DNA from 2 places in the Bacillus altitudinis genome. Region 1 is predicted to be linked to the other one. Evidence: a T-box and tRNA genes for the amino acid it is inferred to sense, from the RefSeq annotation. Region 1 holds a T-box; the other holds one or more tRNA genes.
What was found. The T-box of region 1 lies ahead of ileS (isoleucine--tRNA ligase). A T-box ahead of a tRNA ligase gene usually reads a tRNA of that ligase, here a tRNA-Ile.
Positions count from the first base shown of each region.

Region 2: it encodes a tRNA-Ile, which carries the amino acid that the T-box ahead of ileS (isoleucine--tRNA ligase) is inferred to sense. The anticodon was not compared.

Region 1 covers NZ_CP009108.1:2,418,940-2,428,322, reverse strand. The annotation lists gene ID12_RS12220 (solute carrier family 23 protein) at 1-1,047, opposite strand, end outside; gene pyrR (bifunctional pyr operon transcriptional regulator/uracil phosphoribosyltransferase PyrR) at 1,203-1,745, opposite strand; gene ID12_RS12210 (RluA family pseudouridine synthase) at 1,916-2,830, opposite strand; gene lspA (signal peptidase II) at 2,827-3,294, opposite strand; gene ID12_RS12200 (TraR/DksA family transcriptional regulator) at 3,389-3,763, opposite strand; gene ileS (isoleucine--tRNA ligase) at 3,924-6,689, opposite strand; T-box leader at 6,749-6,986, opposite strand; gene ID12_RS12190 (DivIVA domain-containing protein) at 7,046-7,540, opposite strand; gene ID12_RS12185 (YlmH family RNA-binding protein) at 7,567-8,343, opposite strand; gene ID12_RS12180 (YggT family protein) at 8,398-8,676, opposite strand; gene sepF (cell division protein SepF) at 8,686-9,144, opposite strand; gene ID12_RS12170 (YggS family pyridoxal phosphate-dependent enzyme) at 9,146-9,383, opposite strand, start outside.
Region 2 covers NZ_CP009108.1:3,660,567-3,669,949, reverse strand. The annotation lists tRNA gene ID12_RS18615 (tRNA-Val) at 272-347, shown strand; tRNA gene ID12_RS18610 (tRNA-Thr) at 381-456, shown strand; tRNA gene ID12_RS18605 (tRNA-Lys) at 494-569, shown strand; tRNA gene ID12_RS18600 (tRNA-Leu) at 577-659, shown strand; tRNA gene ID12_RS18595 (tRNA-Gly) at 690-761, shown strand; tRNA gene ID12_RS18590 (tRNA-Leu) at 774-859, shown strand; tRNA gene ID12_RS18585 (tRNA-Arg) at 871-947, shown strand; tRNA gene ID12_RS18580 (tRNA-Pro) at 955-1,031, shown strand; tRNA gene ID12_RS18575 (tRNA-Ala) at 1,039-1,111, shown strand; tRNA gene ID12_RS18570 (tRNA-Met) at 1,138-1,211, shown strand; tRNA gene ID12_RS18565 (tRNA-Ile) at 1,216-1,292, shown strand; tRNA gene ID12_RS18560 (tRNA-Ser) at 1,300-1,392, shown strand; tRNA gene ID12_RS18555 (tRNA-Met) at 1,415-1,491, shown strand; tRNA gene ID12_RS18550 (tRNA-Asp) at 1,507-1,583, shown strand; tRNA gene ID12_RS18545 (tRNA-Phe) at 1,600-1,672, shown strand; tRNA gene ID12_RS18540 (tRNA-His) at 1,697-1,772, shown strand; tRNA gene ID12_RS18535 (tRNA-Gly) at 1,784-1,857, shown strand; tRNA gene ID12_RS18530 (tRNA-Ile) at 1,874-1,950, shown strand; tRNA gene ID12_RS18525 (tRNA-Asn) at 1,957-2,031, shown strand; tRNA gene ID12_RS18520 (tRNA-Ser) at 2,035-2,125, shown strand; tRNA gene ID12_RS18515 (tRNA-Glu) at 2,133-2,204, shown strand; gene ID12_RS18510 (TspO/MBR family protein) at 2,281-2,757, opposite strand; gene ID12_RS18505 (TraR/DksA C4-type zinc finger protein) at 2,845-3,579, opposite strand; gene ID12_RS18500 (1,4-dihydroxy-2-naphthoate polyprenyltransferase) at 3,697-4,635, opposite strand; gene ID12_RS18495 (isochorismate synthase) at 5,018-6,436, shown strand; gene menD (2-succinyl-5-enolpyruvyl-6-hydroxy-3-cyclohexene-1-carboxylic-acid synthase) at 6,429-8,171, shown strand; gene menH (2-succinyl-6-hydroxy-2,4-cyclohexadiene-1-carboxylate synthase) at 8,156-8,986, shown strand; gene menB (1,4-dihydroxy-2-naphthoyl-CoA synthase) at 9,001-9,383, shown strand, end outside.

The DNA.
Region 1 (9,383 bases):
CGAAACGCCCCCCATAACCGCGGATGGTACTGTACTGATTAATGCTGAAATTTTCCCAACAAAGCCGAAGCAGATCGCAAACACCGCTGCTCCGCCGATGACGAAGATACTGAACACTCTTGTGATGGCAAGGACGCCAATGTTCTCTCCATAAGTCGTTGTTGGAGGTCCGCCGATGAGTGAAGCGAAGATTGTCGCCGCACTGTCTCCTAAAATGGAGCGATGAAGACCTGGCTTTTTAATAAAATCTTGTCCAACAACTTTGCTTAACACGACTTGATGGCCGATGTGCTCAGACATGGTCACAAAGGCAACCGGCACCATCACTGTGAGAATGCTTAAAGTCACAGCAGGTGTATAGTCGACAAATGGTACAACAAAGTCTGGTACAGCAAACCATTTTGCAGCAATGACCGGCTGGAAGTTCACAATGCCTTGTGTTAAGGCAAAGAGGTAGCCGCTGATAATGCCGATTAAGACTGGAATCAAGCTAAGGAATCCTCTTAGGAAGATCATACTAATAATGGTGACAGCGAGTGTGAAGCCTGCAACCATTAAGTGCTTCAGGCTGTAAACAAGCTCCTTTGCATTCGGATCCACGTACATCGCCATGTTAACAGCTGTTCCAGCGAGTCCGAGTCCGATGACCATAATGACGGGTCCTACAACGACAGGCGGCAGAAGCTTCATTAGCCAGCCTGTGCCAAGCCATTTGATAAATAATGCGATGAGTGCATATGCCACACCAGCCATAAAGGCACCTACCATTGCGGCTCCAGGGCCGCCGGTGGCTTTTACATTCAAGATAGGGGCGATAAAGGCAAAGGACGATCCAAGATACGCCGGAATCTGCCCTCTTGTGATGATTAAGTACACAATGGTTCCAACCCCGCTTGAGATGAGCGCGACGGCTGGGCTCATATCAATGATCTTTGGTACAAGAATGGTTGCACCAAACATGGCAAACAAGTGCTGTAGGCTGAGTGACAGCCATGTGAACGGTTTTGGGATATCTCGAATGCCTAAATTGGCTTTTTGCTGACTCATGATTTTCCTCCTAGATGTGTCCTTTTTCATTAAAAAAGCCTCTTTGCGAGTATGCGCAAAGAGGCCTAGAAAAACCGTACACGTCACTTTAGTCGTGTGCTCGGTGTCTCTGTTATTGCCCTCTTTGCAAACTCTCTGGAATGCATTTAAAAAGGTTATTTTTCATATATAGCGACAAGGTCGTTTTGATCTACTTCATTGAGCTGAACCATGACTGTCTCTGCTTTTGATGTCGGGATGTTTTTCCCGATATAATCTGCCCGAATCGGCAGCTCCCGGTGTCCCCGGTCGACTAGAACAGCTAGCTGAATGGAAGATGGTCTTCCTACATCCACAAGCGCATCCATAGCGGCTCTGACGGTTCTACCTGTGAACAGCACATCATCAACGACAATGAGTGTTTTGTCATTAATGTCAGCTGGGATGTCTGCACCCTTGACAAGCGGGTCTTGGTTCTCTGTCTTTTTTGTCAGGTCATCACGGTATAGCGTAATATCAAGTTCACCCACAGTCACTGGGTTTCCTTCAATTTGCTCGATGCGCTCTGCAAGGCGCTTTGCAAGATGAATACCTCTTGTCTTGATCCCGGCTAGGATGACATCCTTCATCCCTTTGTTGCGCTCAATCATTTCATGTGCAATACGGGTAAGCGCTCGTCTTATCGCTTGTTCATCAAGAATGACTGCTTTTTGTTCCATCTTTTACACCTCTTTTTGACAAATAAAAAGCCCCTTCTGCAAAGGGCAGAGAGGGGCGCTCATTTGTGCATACTCGTGCACAAATTGATCCGTTATCCTTCTCAGCCTCTCTGGACTGTTTTAAAGAATCTCAATTTCTTCGTTTATTATTTCAAAAAAAGAACGGCCTGTCAATCGTTATTTCTTAATGAATCGATAAAGCCCCGCATATCAGCTGGAATTGGAGCTGTAAACTCCATATATTCTCCTGTTCTAGGATGATCAAATCCTAACACGCCTGCATGCAGCAGTTGTCCATTGAAATCAACCGTTTTTCTCGGGCCGTATTTTGGATCTCCGGCAAGAGGATAACCAATGTATTTCATATGAACACGAATTTGGTGGGTTCTTCCTGTTTCAAGGCGGCATTCTACAACGGTAAAGTCTTTAAAGCGCTCCATCACATCAAAATGAGTGACTGCCTGCTTTGCATTTTCTTTTGTGACCGTCATGCTTTGGCGATCTTTTTTGTCTCGACCAATTGGTGCATCAATCGTTCCAGTATCATGCTGAATGATGCCATGAACAACGGCTGTGTATTTTCTAGTGACCGTTTTCGCCACCAGCTGATTGACGAGTGATTCATGCGCCATATCATTTTTTGCGACCATTAAAAGCCCTGACGTATCTTTATCAATCCGGTGGACAATTCCTGGTCTCATCACACCATTAATGCCTGACAAATCATTGCAATGAGCCATGAGGCCATTGACAAGAGTACCTGTCACATGTCCTGGTGCTGGATGAACGACCATTCCTCTTGGTTTATTGACCACTAGTACATCTTCATCCTCATAATAAATATCAAGATCCATTGATTCCGCTTCTACATCTAGTGCTTCTGGATCTGGAATCTCTACTTTGATTTGATCTCCAGCTTGTACTTTATAATTGGCCTTCACTTGTTTTCCATTTACTTCGATGAGCCCATCTTTCACCCACTGCTGGACTTGGGTTCTTGACCATTCTGGTTCAGTTGTGCTTAAAAATTTATCAAGCCGTTCACTCGTTTGTTCTTCTGAAACGGCAATGTTTACTTGATTCATGTAGTTGACTCCTTATTTTTCTTTCCATCTAAAAGCATTTGAATAAAGAGCAGAATGACCCCCACACATAGAGAGGAATCTGCGATATTAAAGATTGGATAATGATAATCCCCAAATACGAAATGAGCAAAATCAACCACTTCTTGACGGAAAATACGGTCAATAAAGTTTCCAATCGCTCCGCCAAGCATTAAGGCAAGCGCTACGCCAAGTAGCTTGTCCTTTTGTCCATGTTTTTGCAAATAATAAACAATTCCTGCAATAACAACGAGTGTGATCACATAGAAAAACCACATTTGTCCTTGGAGAATCCCCCATGCGGCTCCTGAATTTCGGTGGGATGTGATGTAAAAGAAGCCATCAATCACAGGAATAGAATCACCGAGCATCATATGTTTGACAATGAGCCATTTTGTTAATTGATCTAAACAAATTATCACGAATGCGATTATGTAATAGAACACACACGTTCCTCCATCTTCATACTTTGGTCTTTAAGCATTTTATCAAGAAAACAGGATGGAGTAAAGAAACTTTAGTTGACAGACAAAAACCTCCCTACATGTGGAAGGCTTCAAAATGAGAATCATTTGATTCATAAGGATAAGGGGTGAATGCTTTTTTCTCGTATTGCTTATGATATAAAAAGTCGTCAGTCGTACGAGCAGTCGGAAGAATACTCATTTGTTCAATGGGCATTGTATGCCCAGTCGCCTCACATATGCCATAAGTTCCTTGTTCAATTTTTGCAATCGCGAGCGAAACATCTTGCAGTTCTTCTTTGATGTGATAAAGAAGCGTGGTCGTTTTTGCTTGATCGAAAGTGACATGTTCAGCGGGTGAACGCAATGATGCATATTCAAACAGTTTCGATTGCAGTTCTTCTCTCATTTGAAGGAGTTCCATGTAAATCGTCTCTAGATCGCCATTCATGTCGCTGTTTCAACTCCTGCCCTGTCGTGATAATCATATTGTTGCCCCGCCTGTTCACTTTAAAGCCATAAGATTTTTCCTTTCGTTCTAAACGCTGTCATTTTCTCTATATCAAAAACGCCCCGCTTTATGCGGGGCGCTAGTTGGTGATATCTCGCTGTTAATTCTGGTAATATTTCTCCACGATTTCAGCATTTTTAAGCGACAATGTTGGGTATTTTGGATTTGCGCCAACATCTTTTGAAATAATGCGGGAACGTTCGCACAGTTCTCCTTCTGCTTTTTGAACGACAATTCGTCCTGATGTGTATTCAGGCGCTGATGCGTCTGCATGCTTCTCATCTTCTACTGTTAATTCAGAAATGATAAAGAGCTGTTTCACATCTTCTTTAATGGATGCAAGAAGGTTTTTCACTTCCTCTGTTGCATAAAGGGTCACACTTGCTTCAAGTGAACGTCCGATGACTTTCTCATTACGCGCAATTTCCAGCGCTTTTAGCACATCGTCACGTACTTCCATAAAGCGGTCAAACTTCACTTCTGTCGCTTCTGCTTGAGGAACAGCCACACCTTCTGGCATATCTGTTAACTGAACACTTGGCTCTTCAACAAAGCTTAAGTGGCTCCATAGTTCATCTGCTGTATGCGGAAGAATTGGTGCTGTCAGCTTCACTAACGCCATTAATGTTTCATAGAAGACCGTTTGCATGCTGCGGCGGTCTGGATGATCCGCATGCTCAATGTATACCACATCTTTTGCAAAATCGAGATAGAAAGAGCTAAGCTCAATCGTACAGAAGTTGTGGATGGCATGATAGACAACCGCAAATTCGTAATCATCATAAGCTTTTTTCACTTTATCAATCAATTTGTTTAATTTGATTAAGATATATTGATCCACTTCGCGAAGCTCTTCGACCGGTACTGCATTGACTGCTGGATCAAAGTCAAACAGGTTACCATGCAAGAAGCGGAACGTGTTACGGATTTTACGATAAACTTCTGCGACTTGTTTTAAAATGTCATCAGACACTGGATGATCGGCTTGATAGTTGACAGAAGATACCCAAAGTCTAAGAATCTCCGCACCAAGCTGCTTCGCCACTTTCGTCGGATCGATCGTATTGCCTAATGATTTACTCATCTTGCGTCCTTCTTTATCAAGCGTAAAGCCATGGCTGAGAACACCTTTATATGGCGCTTTTCCTGTAACAGCAACTGCTGTAGATAAAGATGAGTTAAACCAGCCGCGATATTGATCAGAACCTTCAAGGTAAAGGTCTGCTGGACGAACCAGGTCATCTCGTTCTTCTAATACCGCTTGGTGAGAAGAACCAGAATCAAACCATACATCCATGATATCTTGCTCTTTTGTAAATTCACCGTTCGGGCTGCCTGGATGTGTAAAGCCTTCAGGCAATAATTCTTTTGCTTCTTTTTCAAACCAAATATTCGAGCCATGTTCTCTAAATAATTGAGAGACGTGCTGAATCGTTTCATCTGTGATGATTGGCTCACCATTTTCAGCATAGAAGACTGGGATTGGAACGCCCCATACACGCTGTCTTGAAATGCACCAGTCACCTCTGTCACGCACCATATTGAACAGGCGCGTTTCGCCCCAAGCTGGAACCCATTTCGTTTCTTTAATATTATCTAATAGTGCTTCTCTGAAATCTTTAATGGAAGCAAACCACTGAGCAGTTGCACGATAAATCGTTGGTTTTTTCGTTCTCCAGTCATGCGGATAGGAGTGCGTGATAAAGTCGAGTTTTTTCAATGCGCCTTTTGCTTCAAGCTGTTCTGTGATGGCTTTATTGGCATCCTCGTAGAATAGTCCTTCAAAACCAGGTGCTTCTTCTGTCATCACACCTTTTTCATCTACTGGACATAGCACATCAAGACCGTACTTCATACTTACGATAAAGTCATCTTCCCCGTGACCTGGCGCTGTGTGAACACAGCCTGTTCCTGCATCTGTTGTGACGTGATCGCCAAGCATCACAAGAGAATCTCTATCGTAAATTGGATGTGCTGCAACGATCTTATCTAATTCTTTACCTTTTAAGGTTTTCACAACTTCGTACTCTTCAAAGCCAAGTGTTTTTGCCACTTGTTCAACTAGCTCAGATGCGATGACATATCGCTCAGCACCCACTTGAAGCACACTGTACTCTAGGTTTGGATGAACACAAATGCCAAGGTTTGCAGGAAGTGTCCAAGGTGTTGTTGTCCAGATGATGAACTGCTCGCCGTTTTCAAGTACGCCTTTGCCATCTTTCACTTTAAATGATACGTAAATCGATGGTGAACGTTTGTCCTTGTATTCAATTTCTGCTTCAGCAAGTGCTGATTCACTTGATGGAGACCAGTTAACAGGCTTAAGGCCTTTGTAAATATAGCCTCTTTTCGCCATTTCACCAAAGACAAGAATTTGCTGCGCTTCGTATTCAGGCTTTAATGTCACATATGGATTGTCCCAGTCTGCTCTTACGCCCAAACGCTTAAACTGATTGCGCTGACCTTCGATTTGTTTCCAAGCATACTCCTCACATAGTTTACGGAATTCTGCTGTCGACATTTCTTTGCGTTTGACTTTTTTATTTTTCGTAAGGGCTGTTTCAATCGGTAAGCCATGTGTATCCCAGCCCGGTACGTACGGTGCATGGAATCCATTCATTGATTTAAAACGGACAATAAAATCTTTGAGGATTTTATTGAGTGCGTGCCCCATATGAATGTCACCATTCGCATATGGAGGTCCATCATGCAAAATAAAGGTCGGGCGTCCTTTTGTCCGCTCTAAAACCATTTGATAGATGTCTTTTTCTGCCCACTCCTCTTGGATTTCAGGCTCTTTGTTCGGCAAGTTTCCTCTCATCGGGAATTCTGTTTTTGGCATTAATAAGGTGTCTTTGTAGTTCATACCTATTCCTCCACATGCAAATTCGTATTAAAAAACAATAAAAAAAGCCCTCTCATCCCATAAGGGACGAGAAGGCTTGTCTCGCGGTACCACCCTTTTAGACAAGCGCTTTGAAATTGCCGCTTATCCACTCTAAAATCGTAACGTGATCAGACGCCTTTTCTTACTCATTCATTTCAGAAAAGGAACTAAAGGGGTGATCTCATTGCAGCGTCCCGTAATGTCAGGCTTCCACCGTCCCTGATTCGCTTTATTACGCATTTGACAACTGCGAGTGTCCCTTTCAAACGTTTATCTCTTGTTAATTTATGATGGTATTATATGCAACATGAGCACGTCATGTCAAGGTGATGCACTTATTCTTTTTCGTCAAAGACAGCGTCAACTTCATATTCCAGCAAATGATCCCAATCATCATTTTTCAGAAGATCAAGCTGAGCTTCGATGAGCATTTGGAAACGAGTTCTAAAGACTTTCGACTGTTTCTTGAGCTCTTCGATTTCCATTGCAATCTTTCTTGATTTTGATAACGCTTCGTTGATAATACGGTCTGCATTTTTCTCAGCTTCACGAATGATCAATTTCGCTTCTTTATCAGAATGACGCTTCACGTCTTCTGCTGCTTCTTGCGCCACAAGAATGGATTTGTTTAATGTTTCTTCGATTGTTGCAAAATGGCCTAGTCTTTCATCAAGCTCGTTGACTTTGTCTTCAAGCTCGTTCTTTTTGCGAAGTACGATCTCGTAATCTTTACGTACTTGGCTTAAAAACTCATTTACTTCATCTTCGTCATAGCCGCGAAAACTTTTTGTGAACGTTTTATTATGAATATCATTAGGTGTTAATGGCAATCTTGCCACCTCCAGATTCAAATTCGTTATGTCAGAAGCTCAAATGTTACTTTGAATTTATCTTTTTTCGTCTTCCCATCAATTGTTTTTAAGCTAAAGCGGCCAAATCCCCTGACAGAGAGCTGATCACCTTCACCAATTGTAAAGGAAGGGTCTTCAGTGACTTTCCAGTTTACTTTGACAAGACCATTTTTGACCAAAAGCTGTGCTTTTTGCCGAGACTGACGGCTGACAGCAGCACATACAGCGTCAAGCCGCAGTGAAGAAATCGTATCTTCTTTGATATCGGTTTTGCTGATGACTGGCTGAAGATCTGCCTTGCTAATTTCCTCTAATGAAACAGATGCTCTGCCCACATGCGTCAGCTGAGCCCGAACAAAATCGGCAACATCGCTTGTACAAATAAATTGCACGTTGTCCTCTGAAAACAACAAATCACCGAATTTTTGACGCTTCAGGCCTGTCCCAATGAGCGAACCGAGAAGGTTGGGGTGTTCTATCGAAATAAACTTTTTCGCATAGTTCACCTGAAAATAAGTCAGTTCAAAATCCTGTATGGTAGGTGCTAAATAGTCAGGATAGATCAAAGCCCTTTTCCGCTCTGCTTCCTCATACCCGCCAAAAAACATGAGACCCAGTTCATCAGAATGCTGAATCACGGACTGGGTAATGAACTGCTCACGCGGATCAAGAAAGTCTGTTAATTTCATTCGATATTGATCGAGTGCGATGTTTTTCCAGCCTAATACTTGGTCGACAAATGGCTGTTCGTCTTTTCTAAAATGTTGATAAATATCGCTCATTTTGTTCCCCTTTTATGTAAAAGAGCCTGGCAGATGCCAAGCCCGGCAGCCTGTCTACATGAATCGTACAATCATATTATAAAGACCAGTTAGTCCATACAATGATGCGAAACGAATCACAAGCAATGCCACAATTGGCGAGATGTCAATCATGCCAATTGGCGGAATAATTTTACGGAATGGTTCTAAATACGGTTCGCAAATGTTTGTCAAGAAGCGGCCAATCGATGTTTCTCTTGCAGATGGCACCCATGACATAAAGATGTAAATAATGATCGCGAATGAGTAAATCGTTAATACCGTACCCAAAATATTAAAAATGAAATTTAGAATAACTATGATTTACCACCTCTGAGGTTCTTCCTCTGTCAATAGCTCTGATATTGTGCCAGATACATCCACATTATCAGGAGTGCAGAGGAATATATTCGAGCCAATACGCTGAATGTCTCCACCGATTGCATAAACCGTTCCGCTTAAGAAGTCGATGATTCGCTTTGCTTGATCGTGCTGAATGCGCTGCAAATTGACGACGACTGCACGCCGATTTTTAATATGATCTGCAATCTCTTGAGCCTCTGCATAAACACGTGGCTCACTTAACACCACTTTAGAGGATTTTTGCACGCTTTGCAAGCTGACGACATTTTGTTTTCCTGCCTGAGGACGCTCTTGAAATGCCGCTTTATCTTTTGTGTTTTTTTCTTCTTGTGCTGGTTCTCTTTCTTCATCAATGTATTCGTACTCATACTCTTCATCATCGAGTGTGAAGAAGCTTTTAAACTTATTTTTTATGCTCATGTCACGCACCTCCTGTTTCATTTCCAACAAGTGAAGAGCCAATCCGAACAAATGTCGCACCTTCTTCAATTGCGATTTCAAAATCGTTTGACATGCCCATCGATAAATGCTGACAAGGTGCATTTACTTGGTTCAGTTGTTTTACCTCTTGTTGAAGGCTTTTTAATGTTTTAAAACAGTTTCGTATCACAGTATGATCATCTGTAAATGGAGCCATCGTCATGAGTCCAGCAATTTCA
Region 2 (9,383 bases), 1.2 Mb from region 1:
TAAAATGAAGAAATATCTATATCATTAAAGTATAAAAATTGAAAGGCTGCTGATATTTTTAAAGGATTTACTCGTTTTTAAAGAGAATATAGAGAAGAGAAATACAGCTGTTAATCGCTGAATTGAAGCTATTTTGACTGGTAACATAAACATCATCTGTTAAAAGAAATACGTCATGAAAAATGAAATAAAATTTTTTTAATATAGCCTTTACAAATGAGTAAAACCTGTATATAATAATCTTTGTCGGATCGAGAGATTCCTACATAGTGGAGGATTAGCTCAGCTGGGAGAGCATCTGCCTTACAAGCAGAGGGTCGGCGGTTCGAGCCCGTCATCCTCCACCATATTTATTCTTACATAATGTTAGGATAGATAAAGCCGGTGTAGCTCAACTGGTAGAGCAACTGACTTGTAATCAGTAGGTTGGGGGTTCAAGTCCTCTTGCCGGCACCACTTTCATATGGTAAGATAGACAAGTCGCTTTAAAAGCGAGCCATTAGCTCAGTTGGTAGAGCATCTGACTTTTAATCAGAGGGTCGAAGGTTCGAGTCCTTCATGGCTCACCATTTTCATGCGGGTGTGGCGGAATTGGCAGACGCGCTAGACTTAGGATCTAGTGTCTTTATGACGTGGGGGTTCAAGTCCCTTCACCCGCATTGCCAAACAACATAAAGAAATCCTGTAATGCGGAAGTAGTTCAGTGGTAGAACACCACCTTGCCAAGGTGGGGGTCGCGGGTTCGAATCCCGTCTTCCGCTTATACCATCCACGCCGGGGTGGTGGAATTGGCAGACACACAGGACTTAAAATCCTGCGGTAGGTGACTACCGTGCCGGTTCAAGTCCGGCCCTCGGCATTATAAAATAAGCGCCCGTAGCTCAATTGGATAGAGCGTTTGACTACGGATCAAAAGGTTAGGGGTTCGACTCCTCTCGGGCGCGCCATTAAGATCGGGAAGTAGCTCAGCTTGGTAGAGCACTTGGTTTGGGACCAAGGGGTCGCAGGTTCGAATCCTGTCTTCCCGACCATCTTTATGGGGCCTTAGCTCAGCTGGGAGAGCGCCTGCCTTGCACGCAGGAGGTCAGCGGTTCGATCCCGCTAGGCTCCACTTTTTAAAAGATTATTTTATATCATGGCGGTGTAGCTCAGCTGGCTAGAGCGTACGGTTCATACCCGTGAGGTCGGGGGTTCGATCCCCTCCGCCGCTATAAAGGACCTTTAGCTCAGTTGGTTAGAGCAGACGGCTCATAACCGTCCGGTCGTAGGTTCGAGTCCTACAAGGTCCACCATCTATACGGAGGAATACCCAAGTCCGGCTGAAGGGATCGGTCTTGAAAACCGACAGGGGTGTCAAAGCCCGCGGGGGTTCGAATCCCTCTTCCTCCGCCATATTTTTAAAAAATGATATCATCGCGGGGTGGAGCAGTTCGGTAGCTCGTCGGGCTCATAACCCGAAGGTCGCAGGTTCAAATCCTGCCCCCGCAACCAAATTTTTTCTCTATTGGTCCGGTAGTTCAGTTGGTTAGAATGCCTGCCTGTCACGCAGGAGGTCGCGGGTTCGAGTCCCGTCCGGACCGCCATTTTAAATGAATACATGGCTCGGTAGCTCAGTTGGTAGAGCAACGGACTGAAAATCCGTGTGTCGGCGGTTCGATTCCGTCCCGAGCCACTTTTACAAATAAATATTAGTATGGCGGTTGTGGCGAAGTGGTTAACGCACCAGATTGTGGCTCTGGCACTCGTGGGTTCGATTCCCATCAATCGCCCCATACATATTTTTGCGGGTGTAGTTTAGTGGTAAAACCTCAGCCTTCCAAGCTGATGTCGTGGGTTCGATTCCCATCACCCGCTCCATTTGCATATCGTTCATGGGCCTGTAGCTCAGCTGGTTAGAGCGCACGCCTGATAAGCGTGAGGTCGGTGGTTCGAGTCCACTCAGGCCCACCATGACTTTCCGCAGTAGCTCAGTGGTAGAGCTATCGGCTGTTAACCGATCGGTCGTAGGTTCGAATCCTACCTGCGGAGCCAAATGGAGAAGTACTCAAGTGGCTGAAGAGGCGCCCCTGCTAAGGGTGTAGGTCGCGCAAGCGGCGCGAGGGTTCAAATCCCTCCTTCTCCGCCATTTTTCTGGCCCGTTGGTCAAGCGGTTAAGACACCGCCCTTTCACGGCGGTAACACGGGTTCGAATCCCGTACGGGTCATTTTTTAAAGAGGTCTAATAAAGACCTCTTTTTTATTTTCCGCAAAACGAAAGACCGCCATCATAGCGGTCTTTTCTTACATATTCATGGAATAGATCGTATAAGACAAGTATGTCGCAAAGAATCCCCATAAAACATAAGGAATCAATAAAATTGGGACAACATTGCTTAGTTTACGTGAGACGATGACAAGCGCGAGTGCTGTCAGTGCTACAAGCAGGCAGTCGATCGTAGCTGCAAATAAATCTTTTTGTGTAAATTGAAAAAAGCTAAAGGCTTGATTGAATACATAATTTAGAAGAAAAAGAATCCAAAATGGTAATGTGATTTTTTGAAAACCATACTTTGCATAAATGATGGCGGCAGATAACGAAATGAGGGCGAATAAGACAGCCCAGACCGCACCGATGACACCACCACTAGGTGTCCATTCAGGTTTATTTAGTGCGTCATACCATTCTCTGTCGATAGGGAACAGGAACCCTGCAATAGAAAATAATGCGTATGTAATAAAGAAGACGATAACCGCCCAAATGATACTTTTTTTAGCCATCCAGAAATCTCCTCCCAATCAATTCACTCTTCAACTTATTTCCCAATTATTACATGATATAAACATCAAGCCCCCAATATGTGGGGACTAATGATTTTTTTTAGTATAAGGTTCTTCTTCGTACGGCTTCAAGTCACCAAACACCGTCATGACACCTTCTTCATCTAATGCTTCTTCATAAGCTTCGTGTGCTTTATTTGGATAGACCTTGCTTGCTTTACCTTCAATATCAGCAGCTGCAAATCCTTCGTAGTCTTCCACATAATCTTCATCTTCTGACTGTGTATACACATCATCGTAAGTCAATGGAGGAAATTCCATATCGGATGGGGTATCAGAGTTTCCATAGCGTTCTACATCTTGGTAGGCATCTTCGCCATCATATGCAGCACTTTCTTCATTTTCAAATTGCCCTGAGGGCGGACTTAATAAGTCCTCTTCAATGGGACGGTTTTGTGAAACAGTCTGTTCTTTGGAATGCTCTGTGCATGTGACAGCGGTGGGAAGGGCTTCTAAGCGCTCTTTAGGAATAGGGGCTTTACACACTTTACACAAACCATAAGAGCCGTCTGCCATTGCTTGGAGTGCTTCATTGATATCGGACAGGTGCTCATGTTCCAAACTGTTTAAGGCAATGTCTTTTCCGCGTTCGAATAGTTCTGTTCCTTGGTCGCCAGGGTGGTTATCATAGGCTGACAGTTCGCCCACTGAATCATAAGGAAATGATACTTTCTGTTCATCGTCATGGCTTTTGGCTTCAATTTCTTGTTTTTCATCGAGAAGTCGCTGCTTCAACTGATGTAATTCGTTTTTAGACAACAAAGCGATCACCCTTTCATATCAAACATATTGTTAGTATGAGCAAATTTTTATGTAAGACTTGTGCCAATTTGAAGCAATTCTTCAATAAAAAACGCCTGCGGCTGCAGGCGTTTCGTGTTATGCGAGATAGTATTGTAAGATCAATGCGATCGTTAACAGGAAACCAAAAAACGTATTGGTTTGTGCTGTCGACTTCATGGCATTCATTAATTCAATTGGTTTTTCTTTTTGCTTAAATTCTTTAATGGCTGTATAAGCTTTTGGCACACTGAGTAAGACAAGAAGACTCCAAAGACCCACGATATCCATAAAGATATAAACAAAAATGAGTACATATGAGATCACAAACATGGAAAGTAGGATGTTGACTGCCGCTTTACGTCCAGCTAGGATAGCAAGTGTCTTTCGTCCATTCTCTTTATCACCGTCTAAATCACGGATATTGTTCGACAGTAAGATGGCACCAACTAAAATAGAGATGGGTAATGAAATGAGCACAGCTTTTGATGTCAATGTTCCTGTTTGGATATAGAAACTAATTAAAATGATGCCTAGTCCCATAAAAGCACCTGATACAAGTTCTCCAAATGGTGTATAAGCAATTGGTACAGGACCGCCGGTATAAAAATAGCCTGCTGCCATACAAATTAGTCCTATGAGTGCAATCCACCAGCTAGACATCATGCAAATATAGATCCCAAGTAATAAAGAAAGCGCGAATAAGGCATAAGCGAGGCCTAAAACTGTTTTTGGTTTTACACCGTTTCTCACGATCGCTCCGCCGATACCGACAGATTTCTCATTGTCCAATCCGCGAACATAATCAAAGTACTCATTAAACATGTTCGTTGCAATTTGGATAAACATCGATGCAAATAGCATAGCTAAAAATAGCCCAACATGTATTTGACCACTCGGAAGTGCTAGGACAGTTCCTAAAGTAACGGGAATAAATGCCGCTGTTAATGTATGCGGTCGTAGTAAATTCCACCAAATCCGCCAGTTCTTATCAGGCTTTATTGGTGAAAGCTGATCTGATATCGATTGATGCTGCATAAAATATACTCCTTTAAATAAAAAAATACGTACACGTCCAAATTCCAGTTTAGCAAAGTTCAAAAAGGTGTCAATATATTGATGCGATGAAACAAGAAAAAGATGTTTGCTAATCGTTCCCATATAGAGAGAAAGCTTGATCTTCGAACAGGTCTTACCATTTTTTAAGAGATGTTCTCATTTCAATAAGCGGGAGCGAAAAAATCTTGAAAGCGTGATATAATAAGGATTCGAGGTTTTAAAAGCTGTTTTCTTTACTAAGTTCATCTGTTAAGGTTTATAATAGAAAAGCAGGTCATTCGACATACTCGAATGTTCATGTATTTTTTACATGATGGTTTTATTTTTATATGTTATTTCATGGATTTTGGAGGAATGTATCATGGTGACAACAGTGCAAAGTACTTTCCGGCAGGAAGCGCTTGCGACATTAGAAGAAGCGAATAACGTCAACCATGCTGTTTTGATAAGCTACTCCAGAAGAGTTGACGATCTGGATCCTCTTGCCTTTTTCCAAAGCGGCGAAGCGGATTTTTTAGGCGAGCGGTTTTTTTGGTCTGATCCAGAAAGCCAAATGATATTTTCTGGACTTGGCAGAGCGGCCGTGATTAAATCATCAGAGCAAGGCAAAGAACGATTCAATATCGTCCATCAAGAATGGGAGCAGCTGAAACAGCATATGTTCCATTTTCATGATGAGAAGGAGTTAAAGCAAGCGGCAGTTGGTCCGCTTTTATTTGGAGGATTTTCATTTGATCCATATGAAGAGAAGGCGCGTCACTGGGAAGCATTTGGCGAGGCTCATTTTTTTGTGCCATCGATGATGCTGACTGTTTCAAAAGAGGGCACGTTTCTAACGATCAATGAATGGAACGAGGTGGACGGGAATGTTCATCAGCTCATTCAAGAGTTAGAACAGAAAGCTTCTAATTTTGATGCATTGCCTGTCAGAAATCATGGACAAGCTGAGCTTGTTCATATGGAAGAGTTAGATGTCCAGGAATGGATGAAAGCAATCCATGAAGCGACAGAACACATTCGTGTGAACGAATATGAAAAGGTTGTTTTAGCAAGAGAAGTCTTGCTTCACTATAAAAATCAAATTGAACTCGCTCCACTATTAGCAGAATTACTAAAACATCAAACAACGAGTTATGTATTTGCTATAGAGCAGGGAAGACAAGCGTTTGTCGGGGCGACGCCTGAACGTTTAGTGAAAAAAAGCGGTGGTGAAGTCTTTTCATCTTGTTTGGCAGGTTCTATTGTACGTGGTCAAGATGAAGTAGAAGATCAGGCACTAGGTGAGGAACTGCTTCATGATGAAAAAAATTTGATTGAACATCAAATTGTCGTGAATATGATTGAGCAGGCATTTGAAGCAAACTGCCATCATGTGCATAAGCCAAATCAACCAAGTCTTTATAAAACGAAAAACATTCAGCATTTATTTACACCCATTGTGGGAGAAATCAAAAGCAGCTGTTCACTCTTTTCATTAATTGAACAGCTTCATCCAACACCAGCGCTTGGAGGATATCCTAAGGAAAAAGCGGTAGAGGTGATTCGTGAAATCGAACCGTTGAAACGCGGTTGGTATGCGGCGCCAGTGGGATGGATTGATTCTAAGGACAATGGAGAATTTGCTGTCGCCATTCGATCAGGTCTTATTGAGGAAGACCAAGTTCGTTTGTTTGCTGGATGTGGAATTGTAGAGGATTCCCTTGCAAAACAAGAGTATGAAGAAACGCAAGTGAAATTAAGACCAATGCTGTCTGCTCTTGGAGGTCGTCCTATTGAATAATCAAATCATGACAAGATATATTGGCAGATTAATGGATGAATTTGTGCAAAGTGGTGTGAAGGAGGCAGTTGTTTGTCCTGGCTCCCGTTCAACACCGCTTGCGATGCTCGCTCTTGCTCATCAAGAAATCAATGTCCATGTGTTAGTGGATGAACGGTCTGCTGCTTTTTATGCACTGGGTCTTGCGAAAGCGAGCCAAACACCAGTACTGCTCATTTGTACGTCAGGTACGGCAGCAGCTAACTTTTATCCAGCTGTTGTCGAGGCACATTATTCCCGGGTACCACTGATTGTTTTAACTGCTGATCGGCCGCACGAATTGAGGGAGGTTGGGGCACCTCAAGCGATTGATCAGCAATTCTTATTCGGTAAGTTTGTTAAATGGTTCACAGACTTAGCCTTGCCAGAAGAAAGCCAAACGATGCTGCGGTATGTCCAAACTGCTGCTGCTAGGGCAAGTCATGTGTCTATGCAGGAGCCAAAGGGACCAGTTCAAGTGAATGTGCCGCTGAGAGAACCATTGCTACCTGACTTGTCTATTGATCCTTTTGATAGAGAAGAAGGAGTTGCGAACAAAGTTTTAGCAGCAGGTCAAGCTCGTCCGGATGATCGGGTTATGTCAGAATTAGTGTCTATCATGAACAAAGCGGCAAAAGGAATCATTGTTGCTGGTGAACTTCACTCGGCGGAAGAGCAGGCGTCAGTGTTACGTCTTGCAAAAGCTTTGCATCTGCCAATTTTAGCTGACCCGCTTTCTCTTTTGCGAAATGGACATGAAAGTGAAGAATACATTATAGATGCATACGATTCTTTGTTAAAAGATGAGGCATTGCAGCAGCATCTCTTGCCTGAAATGGTCATTCGTTTTGGACCGATGCCTGTGTCTAAGCCTTTATTTAAGTGGCTGGAAAAGCATGCGGAAGTGAAGCAGATTGTCGTCGATGCTGCAGGTGGTTATCGAGATCCTGGTTTAAGCGCATCATACATGATTGAAAGTCATGCAGCCTCTTTTGTAGAAGAAGTCTTGATGAGAGCGGAAAAGCGTCAGGATACATCTTATTTACGACGCTGGCAGAGTGTCAATTCTTCTTTTAGAATGCATGCAAATCAATACAATGATGAGGACCTGACATTTGAGGGAAATGTGTATCGTCAGCTGCAGCACCTTTTGCCAAAAGAGAGTGTGCTCTTTATCGGAAATAGTATGCCTATTCGAGATGTCGATACCTTTTTTGAAACGCAGTCAAAACCGTTTCGGATGATGGCGAATCGCGGAGCAAATGGTATTGATGGTGTTGTGTCCACAGCTCTTGGAACATATGCAGCCTTGAAACAACCCATCACTTTAGTCATCGGCGATTTGTCTTTTTACCATGATATGAACGGTCTTCTTGCAGCTAAGCTAATGGACATTCCGCTCACGGTTGTGTTGTTAAACAATGATGGAGGAGGAATCTTTTCTTTCCTTCCGCAGGCATCCGATGAACCGTATTATGAAAAGCTCTTTGGTACGCCGACTGGGTTGAATTTTGAGTATGCATCAAAGCTATATGGGGGAACCTATTCGAAGCCGACAACGAAAGAAGAGTTAAAAGATGTGTACTTGGCGCATATCCAAGAACCAGGGCTTCATTTAATTGAGATTGAAACTGACCGGCATTCTCGGGTGGGCAAACATCGCCAAATGATGGACGAGATATTGAGGGAAGTGAAAAAAGAATGCCTTCACTCATAATACGAATGCACGATGGTGTGGCGTATGAGGTGATAGACCATAACCCATCTGCTGAAAATGCCACGTTATGTTTACATGGCTTTACAGGGAGTGCAGCTTCTTGGGCTTTTTTGAATACTTATACAGAAAAACATACGAGATTGATTCAGGTCAGCTTGCTTGGACATGGCCGCACAGACTCACCAAAGAGTATAAGAAGATATGCAATGTCCCAGCAGCTGGCAGATCTTGTTGAGATTTTAGATCAATTAAAGCTTCACAAAGTGAATATTCTCGGATATTCTATGGGAGGGCGTATTGCTTTATCATTTGCCTCCCGTTATCCAGAACGTGTAGACAAGTTGATTCTTGAGAGTACATCTCCAGGGCTGAACTCTTTTAAAGAGCGGATGGCGAGGCTGAATCATGATCATCAGCTAGCTCAAAAGATCAGACATGAAGGATTAGCGCAGTTTGTGGATTTTTGGGAGAACATTCCGCTGTTTGCTTCGCAGAAATCCTTGCCAGCGGACAGGCTAACGCAACTGAGAGAGGGAAGGCTAAAAGCCGATCCTAACGGGCTGGCTCGCAGCTTAGAAGGTATAGGAACGGGCTCACAGCCGTCTATGTGGGAAGCATTAAAGCAGATAAAACAGCCTGTTTTACTCATTTGCGGAACACTTGATAAAAAGTTCTGTGACATCGCCAAACGTATGCAGCAGGAGCTTGAATACAGTCAATTCACAGTAGTAGAGCATGCCGGGCATACAGTTCATGTGGAACAACCACATTTTTTTGGTAAAATAGTAAGTGAGTTTATTTTATCGCAAGATTAGAGGAGGAAATATTGATGGCTATTGAATGGCAAACTGAGCGTCAGTATGACGAAATTTTATATGAAACATATAATGGGATTGCAAAAATCACCATTAACCGTCCGCATGTACATAATGCATTTACACCAAAGACTGTAAGTGAATTAATTGATGCATTCTCACGTGCTCGCGACAATTCAGATGTTGGTGTCATTGTCCTTGCAGGTGCTGGAGGAAAAGCATTCTGTTCAGGTGGAGACCAAAAAGTACGCGGTCATGGCGGCTATGTAGGAGACGATCAAATTCCACGTCTAAACGTCCTAGACTTACAGCGTTTAATTCGTGTCATTCCAAAACCAGTTATTGCGATGGTTGCGGGCTATGCGATTGGCGGCGGGCATGTGCTTCATGTCGTGTG